Regions from separate parts of the Brevibacillus ginsengisoli genome, predicted to be linked through region 2. Evidence: riboswitches for the same ligand, from Rfam matches in the RefSeq annotation. Region 2 holds a riboswitch; the other holds the start of a gene.
What was found. A riboswitch is a leader RNA that binds a small molecule or an ion and turns the genes downstream of it on or off. The one in region 2 is predicted to bind FMN.

Region 1 (4,214 bases), on a different contig from region 2:
CCAGAACCGGCTCCTGTGGGTTGAACTCACCCTTGCATAACGCCACGTGCTCTTTTCCATCCAATTGGTTGGTGTAGGCGATCATGCGGAATTCTCCGTATTCGCTGGGGAGCTTGGCCTCCGCCGCTTTTTGAACGAGGATTTCCGTACGCATCCGATAGGCGATCATGTCTGCTATCGAGATAATCTTCAATTCGTACCGCTCCGCAATCTTCACTAACTCTGGCAGGCGAGCCATGGTTCCGTCCTCGTTCATAATCTCGCAGATGACACCCGCCGGATAACGTCCAGCTAAGCGAGCCAAATCTACTGCCGCTTCGGTATGTCCCGCACGTTTCAAGACGCCTCCTTGCTTAGCGACGAGTGGAAAGATATGCCCAGGTCGGCGAAAATCCTCCGCTGTTGTCGTCTCCTTGATCATCGAGAGAATCGTTTGAGATCGTTCAAACGCTGAGATACCTGTATGGGTATTCACTTCGTCGATCGACACGGTAAAAGCGGTACCCTGTCGGTCGGTATTGGTCTCAATCATCGGCTTTAACTGAAGTCTGTCCGCATCCCCTTCCGTGATTGGGACACAAATCAAGCCTCTCCCGTGCGTTGCCATAAAATTAATCATCTCAGGAGTCGCAAACTCCGCCAGCAAGACGAAGTCCCCTTCATTCTCACGATCCTCATCGTCAACCACAATGATCGCTTTCCCTTGTTTTAGATCCTCCAGTGCTTGTTCAATTGAATGAAACACGATTCATCCCACCTTCCGTTTTTCTCCCGAAAGAAACGGGGAATTTCTATAAAAATCCGTTTTCCCGCAGAAAGTCGGTACTGATTTTTGATTGTGCATTTCTAGCAGGGTTCTCGTTTGATTGCTGCAACAAGCGTTCTACATATTTGCCAATGACATCACATTCCAAATTCACGATATCGCCTGCCTGCTTAGCCCCAAGACTGGTGTGTGCTAGTGTATGAGGTATGATGGAGACGCTAAACTCCTGATCGGTCACGTCAACGAGCGTCAGGCTGATACCACTGACCGTGATCGAACCTCGTAAAATCATGTACCGCAACAAGGATGGATCATTGGGTTTGATTCGAAACAAAACTGCGTTGGCGAACGATTGACGAGAAAGAATCGTACCCGTACCATCCACATGTCCGGATACAATATGACCTCCGAATCGGCTTCCAACCAGCATCGCTCTCTCCAAGTTCACTTGATCTCCCTGCTTCAATCGACCCAAGCTGGTATGCTTCATGGTCTCCGGCATAATGTCCGCTGTAAATTGATAGCTAGTGAAGGTGGTAACGGTTAGACATACCCCATCCACTGCGATACTGTCTCCCAGCTGGACTCCCTGCAACACTCGATCAGCACGAAAAACAAGTGTGCCATGAGTAGCCTTCGTTTTTATATTTTCAAGCGTTCCGCATTCTTCCACAATCCCTGTAAACATCTTGGTTAGAACCTCCCTCCAGCCTACACAGGCCAAACTGGATATCCGCTTATTCGTACATCGTGCTTCCCGATTCGCTCGATCTCAACGTGGTCTATGAGAACCGCTTCGTCCATCTGCGCGAAGCCCAAACCACCGAATGCAGTGGGAGCATGAGCGCCTCCCACTACCTTCATCGAGAAATAGCTGATCATCTTGTTAATAGATTGCGCTTGTAGGAACGCCCCATTCACGGCAGAACCTCCTTCAACCAGCAAGGATGTAATCCCACTCTCTCCTAACCACTTCAACATCGGCTCAATTCCGATCTGTTCCTGCTCCATCACCACGACGTTCACTCCCAGCTCCCGAAGCTTGTCACATTGCTCTGCCGCCGCTCGTCTCGTGGTTATGACCCAGGTAGGCGCCTTTCCGTCGGTGACGACTCGTGATGTGAACGGAATCCGCAGAGTTGAGTCCATAATCAGCCGGATCGGTTGCTTTGCCGTCCCTTCTCCTTGAATCCTCGTAGTCAAAGCGGGATTGTCCGCAATGATCGTATTCACTCCAACTAGAATGGCATCGTGCTGAAGTCGCAAGCGATGAACCTCTTCTCTCGCCTGTTCTCCCGTAATCCATCGGCTATGCCCGGTTTTGGTGGCGATTTTGCCATCCAATGTACTGGCAGTCTTCACCGTCACAAAGGGTTTGCGCGTCGTGATGAAGTGAAAGAATACCTCGTTGAGATGCCTCGCCTCCTCTTCCAGCACGCCGACACGAACTTGCAAACCCGCTTCGCTCAAAATGCCTACACCCTTTCCAGCAACTAGCGGATTCGGATCGAGAGTTGCGACCACAACGCGTCGGATTCCCGCCTGGAGAATGGCCTGTGCGCAAGGAGGGGTTTTCCCGTAATGACTGCAAGGCTCAAGCGTTACATAAATGGTCGCTCCCTTGGCCTTCTCGCCAGCCATCCGAATCGCATGGACTTCTGCATGTGCTTCTCCTGCTCGCAGATGTGCTCCCATGCCGACAATCGCCTGATCTTTTACCAAAATGGCGCCTACCATTGGATTGGGACTTGTCTGACCCATGGCTCCTTTGGCCAGCTGCAAGGCCATTGACATGTAGGCTTCATCGTTCACATGGCTCTCCTCCTTTTTCTAACGTCTTCCTGCTTACACTTGCTTGCCCGACACGAGAATAAGAAAAGACTTCGTCCCACTAAGCTCGCTTGTAGTACCTAACTACAAAAAATGCCCGCAAGCATTAGCTCGGGGCATCGTGAAATAAGCCTTGAACAGCCACTTTTTTCGCAAAAAATGGTTGTAAAGACTAAATTCACCTTCTTCCATCCGGACTTTACCGTCGGCCTTGGATTCTCACCAAGTCAGTCGCTACCCAAGTTATTCGAATAGCGAGTCGCGGGCTTGGACACATTGGTCTTCACCGCCGGTCGGGAATTGCACCCTACCCCGAAGGTATTATTCAGTTAATAAAAATGCCCTGGCATTTGCGCTCAGGGCATCGTGAAATAAGCCTTATACGGCCACTTTTTTCGAAAATGGTTGTAAAGACTAAATCCACCTTCTTCCATCCGGACTTTACCGTCGGCCTTGGATTCTCACCAAGTCAGTCACTACTCAAATTCAGCGAATAGCGAGTCGCGGGCTTGGACACATTGGTCTTCACCGCCGGTCGGGAATTGCACCCTACCCTGAAGGTTCTATTCAGTTGGTTGCATTATAGCATAAAGGAGAAATGGTTCCCAAGATTAAATTTTTTGATTGTCTTGTTTTTGCTTTTGGCGTTCGCGAAACCGGCGTACTTTTAACAGGTTGCCACAGCAAGCATCATCGCACCACCGTCTGGTTCGGTTACGACTCTCGTCAAAGAAAATCCAGCGGCAATCTTCATTCATACAAATCTTGATCCTACGAAGATCTCCCGCCGCCAACAACTGAGTAAAAGAGACCGCAATCCGTTCTAGCACCAGATCCCAAGCATTCCCCAAGGGGACTAGCTCCATCCGATAGCTTTTTCCTTCAGGCACAAGTCGATGATAAGCTGAAACTCGCTTCATCACTCGGTTCAGAAGGTCTACATCAGCTTCATTTAATACTTGATCGTCTACGACCGCTTCGACCATCGCACGTAATCTGTCTCGCAGCTGTCCCAAAACCTGTCGCATATCCGCATCTACCGGTAATGGAGCGGTCAAATTCCAATGCCCCAAAAACTCCGCAAGCCATGATTCCTTGTCCAGTCGGTCTTCACGGCGTCCCGATCCCCGCCAATCCCGCCAATCGCTATTCATAAAGTCGATACAGATATGTTCCATCAGGATAAGCCCCCTGCCTTGCTCATTGTCAACGATTACCATAATGTGGTAGTATATTCTTAAGTGTAACTATCTAAATTAGATTTGGTGGTTACGCACTTGTTTGTTATCGTCATTATAGCGCGTGGAAGGACAGAAAAGTAGTCAAAAACAAGGAGGAGAACGGCATGAGTCAGGTTGATTTCTTGTTAGAACAATTATCGTTTACCTATGATCAGGAAGATTGGTATCCCCCGCTAAAACCAGCCTTGGAAGGTGTCACTGCAGAAATTGCTAGTTGGCGACCAGCTGGAGCCGCTGTGAATTCGATTTGGGAGACCGTAAATCACTTGCTGTACTACAAAGAGCGACTGATTCAACGCATTCATGGTGTCGATCCAACCAACCCTGCGGCAAACAATGACGAGACGTTCTCTAGCCAAGCAGAAACACTTGACGAA
Region 2 (4,214 bases):
ATAGTCTCGAAAATCACATGCTTCTGTCGTGCAGCCTGGCGTCATGTCTTTGGGATAAAAATAGAGCACAATATTCTTCCCACGCAGATTTGCCAGTGAGATTGTTTGATTATTGCTTGCTTCTAATGTAAAATCTGGAGCGATCTGTCCAATTTCAACCATTTGAGAGTCCCTTCCTCCAATTATGAGTTTGTCTTATTTTAACAAACTAAATAGATACACGAAAGATTCAATGCTAGTCCATTGCACACCGCCCAAGAAAACGCTACAATTAAACAATGGATTAATAAAGAATTATAAACTGACGCTAGTAGAATCTGGACGGTGAAAACATTCATGAGAGAGTTTTACAATGTGACAGACCCGGAAGCGCTTAAGTGCCTTGCTATACCAGAACGTGTGAAAATTCTTGAATTATTCGAAGATCTTGAGCCGCGTACCGCTAAACAAATCGCGACAGAACTCGGAGAAAATGCGGCGCGTTTACATTATCATGTGAAAGAATTAGTTCGTGCTGGTTTGCTCGAACAAGTCGACACCCGCGTAAAAGGCTCCATTGTTGAAAAGTATTACCAACCAATCGCTAAAGTCATTTCGGTCAATCTGCGCGTGATGATTGAAGAAAACGCGCAACAGTTTAGTGACATTATGTTCTCACCACTTCGTACCACAGAGAAAGATTTGATGAGAACGTTAAATCAATTCGTAGAAAGCGATGTCGATGTGCGTAAAGAGTATAACGACACATTCGCCTATAATGTCACCGAATTATTTTTGTCCAAAGAAGAACGAAACGCATTTGTACAAGAATATAATGCGCTGATCCAAAAATATAAGGATCTCAAGATCTCCTCTGATCGTCGCAAATTCAAGAGCCTCAACATGCTATTCCCACTTTCTCCACCTGCGCCGACAGATGATAACGACGAACCGTTCATTGATTCGGACGAGCTAGATTAATCACAAGCAGATACAACTGTAGCATTCAAAAAGGAGCAACCCTCACAGGGATTGCTCCTTTTTTCATTTATGCCATATAACGCAGACGCGGAGATAGTTTGATAAAGATCGGATATGCGATTAAAGCGACTATAATTCCTTTTAATAAATTAAATGGCGCGATCGCGTACAAAATAAACGACCACAAGCTATCCATGTGAAGGCTGGCCACTAACGCATCCAGCGACATATGGTAAAGAACCGAATAGGCTGGCATCAACACATAATAATTGGCCACAGACATTACAGCTGTCATCAAGATGGTGCCTCCAAGAAGACCAAGCACAAATCCGCTTTTGCCTCCACGTACACGCTGCAAGGCAACCGTCACTAGAATGAAGCTCGCTCCTGCGATAAAGTTAGCCAATTCCCCCACAAGAAGACCATCTGTATTTTTCAGCAATAAGTGCAGGATGTTTTTAATCAGTTCAATCAGTACCCCGGCAGCGGGACCGAACATCAAACCGCCGATCAGACCTGGCAACGTGCTGAAATCAAGCTTTAAGAAAGTAGGAAAGAGCGGCAGCGGAAATTCCAGATACTGCAGGATAAACGCTACAGCGGCAAACAATGGAATCGCCACCAGCTTTCTTGTTTTGGACAAGTGTCCCGAGTGTACTTGCGTTTGTTGCATGATTACCATCTCCTCAGTTTGTTTTTCCTTCTTTTGAGGAATGGCAACAGATACGCAACACTAGCTACCGGATATCCCAACCACGCAAAAAGCCCCCGAAGTAAAGACTCCGAGGTCATGATGATTGGACGAACCCTATGCATAAGGGTATAGCGAACCAAAGGCTTTTGACTTCCCAAGCCTCATGATCACCATACGCATGCACAAACAAAGCACGTGTACAAACGCACTGTCGTCATCCTTCTCCCATCCAGACTGTACTGTCGGCTCTGGAATCTCACCAGATCCTGCACTCTTGCCTTAACAGCGAGAGGCTCGCGGGCTTACACAAATGTGATCACCGCCGGTCGGGAATTGCACCCTGCCCCGAAGGAATATGTGATTTTCACGAATTCATTATACTTGGGAAGTATGTTTCTTGACAATCATCTGGTAATAATTTTATGATCCGGCTCCGCGGTATTTCTTTACTCCCCAGTTCCAAATCAGCAATCCCAACGCAAAAAAGACGATGCCCATCAACGGTGTCAGCATGGTGAAAAGGTACCAATCCTTCTTGCCCAAGAAATAGGCGGATGGGTAAAGGCCGACAAAGGCAAACGGCAATATCCAGGTAAGAATGAACTTGATCACGTTGTTGTAAACATCAACTGGATAGCGGCCATAGTTCTGGATGTTATAGATCATCGGCGCAATTCCTGTTCGAGAATCGGAGAAAAAGCTGACAGCCGCGATAGCCGTATAAACTCCCGCATAAATCAGAACGCTGCTGATGACCAATCCAATGAACACGAAGACATCATACCAGGCGAACTGCAGATTCAGTCGAATCGCCGCATACCCCATAATAATCAATCCCGTGATCACACCAAAAATGCGGTCCGGCGCAATCGACTCCAAACAAACCTGCGCCAGATTGTGGATCGGACGAGTCAATACTCTGTCCATTTCCCCGCGAATAATATACCGTTCATTAAAATCCCAAAAGCCAAAAAACATCGTAAATACCGCATAAGGCACCAGAAAAAAGCCATAGATAAAGATGATCTCGTCACGAGTCCAGTCCTTCAAGGTGGAAACATGCTGAAAGACCACGAGAATAAACACCAAATTGATCAATTCATTAATGAGGTTCGAGAAAAATTCTCCGATGAAATCAGCGCGGTAGGCTAATCTTGTTTTGAAGTATTGGCTCAGGTAATGGGAAAACAACAAATACACCTGTTTCATCAACTATCCTCCTTGCACCACGAGCTTGTGTCGCGCTTGGTTCCACAATACGGTGATGGGTATTAACAGAACGCCGATCCAAACGAGTTGAAGCAGCAGCACTTGGACTATCTGGGATGCTGGAACCGCTCCAGCGAAAATCATGCTGGGATAGTAGTTGATCGCTTGAAAAGGCAAAAAGTGAAGAATCGATTGAGCCCATCCCGGGAAGAAGCTGATCGGCAGAATGAGACCTGACAATAAGTCAACAACCACCCGCTTTGCCCGCATCATCCCCTCGTTTCGCAAAAAGAAAAACGTAAGCACACCCGTGAGCAAGTTAATTTGGGTATTGATGATAAACGCCATGAGTAGGCTGAAAAGATAGACGCCCCACGTCTGCGCTGACGTCGGAAAATGAACCGGGATAAACAAACTGACGAGAATAATCCCTGGCACGGCGAAAAACAGAAAGCGAAAGATCCCCTCGCCCAACGCCTGCGCCGCTTTCACCGATAAATAGTTATAGGGACGAATCATCTCAATCGCCACTTTTCCTTCACGAACATCCTGGGCGATTTCCTGATCAATATTATTAAAGTAAAAAGCGCGCGACATCCACGAAATCGCTACGTAGGCCGTCATTTGGATCGCAGAAAGATTGGCGAGATTGGATTGATTCCCGTAAATCGCCCCCCACAGAAAATAGTACGCCCCAATGTTAATCCCGTAGATGATGATCCCACTATAGTAATTCACACGGTAAGCTAGCAGAGTCAGAAAACGCATACGGATTAATTCGGCATATAATTTACCCATAGCTGATAACCCCGCTATCGTCCGTACTGTAAATATTGCGCACGATATCTTCCGTACTTGCTTCGGTAATCTTCACATCACTTACATCCAAGCTAGACATCACTGTCGAGAGCAGGAACGGCAGCATCTCCTGGCTACGTTTCAGTTGAACTTTAATCGCGTACTCATTTTCGATCTCAAGCTCGCAAGGAAGATCGTTCAAGACAGCTCGCAGCTGATCCAGTGTCACTTTTTTCTTGAAGGAGAAAATAACCTCAGTTCCATTGCCCCATTTTTCTTTCAGATCGACCAGTTGACCGTCAAAAATTAGTTTGCCCTTGTCCATAACCAGCACCCGTTTACAGAGCGCTTCAATATCGGTCACGTCATGTGTAGTGAGCAGAATCGTCATTTGTTCCGTTTCATTCAGGTTGCGTAAGAAGTCCCGAATTTTTTGTTTGACCAGAACATCCAGTCCTACAGTCGGTTCATCGAGAAACAGCAGGGCAGGCTTATGAATCAATGCGGCCGCGATCTCGCAACGCATCCTTTGTCCCAAGCTCAGCTTACGAAC

Region 1: linked by a shared signal. The riboswitch ahead of ribD (bifunctional diaminohydroxyphosphoribosylaminopyrimidine deaminase/5-amino-6-(5-phosphoribosylamino)uracil reductase RibD) and the one ahead of ACQCN2_RS18795 (ECF transporter S component) in region 2 are both predicted to bind FMN.

Annotation. Positions count from the first base shown of each region.
Region 1 is NZ_JBNJQR010000007.1:98,347-102,560, forward strand. Features, by position in the region: gene ACQCN2_RS15260 (bifunctional 3,4-dihydroxy-2-butanone-4-phosphate synthase/GTP cyclohydrolase II) at 1-745, opposite strand, end outside; gene ribE (riboflavin synthase) at 792-1,454, opposite strand; gene ribD (bifunctional diaminohydroxyphosphoribosylaminopyrimidine deaminase/5-amino-6-(5-phosphoribosylamino)uracil reductase RibD) at 1,478-2,578, opposite strand; FMN riboswitch at 2,773-2,920, opposite strand; FMN riboswitch at 3,015-3,162, opposite strand; gene ACQCN2_RS15275 (CGNR zinc finger domain-containing protein) at 3,208-3,774, opposite strand; gene ACQCN2_RS15280 (DinB family protein) at 3,942-4,214, shown strand, end outside.
Region 2 is NZ_JBNJQR010000009.1:237,194-241,407, reverse strand. Features, by position in the region: gene bcp (thioredoxin-dependent thiol peroxidase) at 1-162, opposite strand, end outside; gene ACQCN2_RS18800 (helix-turn-helix domain-containing protein) at 337-960, shown strand; gene ACQCN2_RS18795 (ECF transporter S component) at 1,028-1,633, opposite strand; FMN riboswitch at 1,868-2,011, opposite strand; gene ACQCN2_RS18790 (ABC transporter permease) at 2,075-2,863, opposite strand; gene ACQCN2_RS18785 (ABC transporter permease) at 2,867-3,661, opposite strand; gene ACQCN2_RS18780 (ABC transporter ATP-binding protein) at 3,654-4,214, opposite strand, start outside.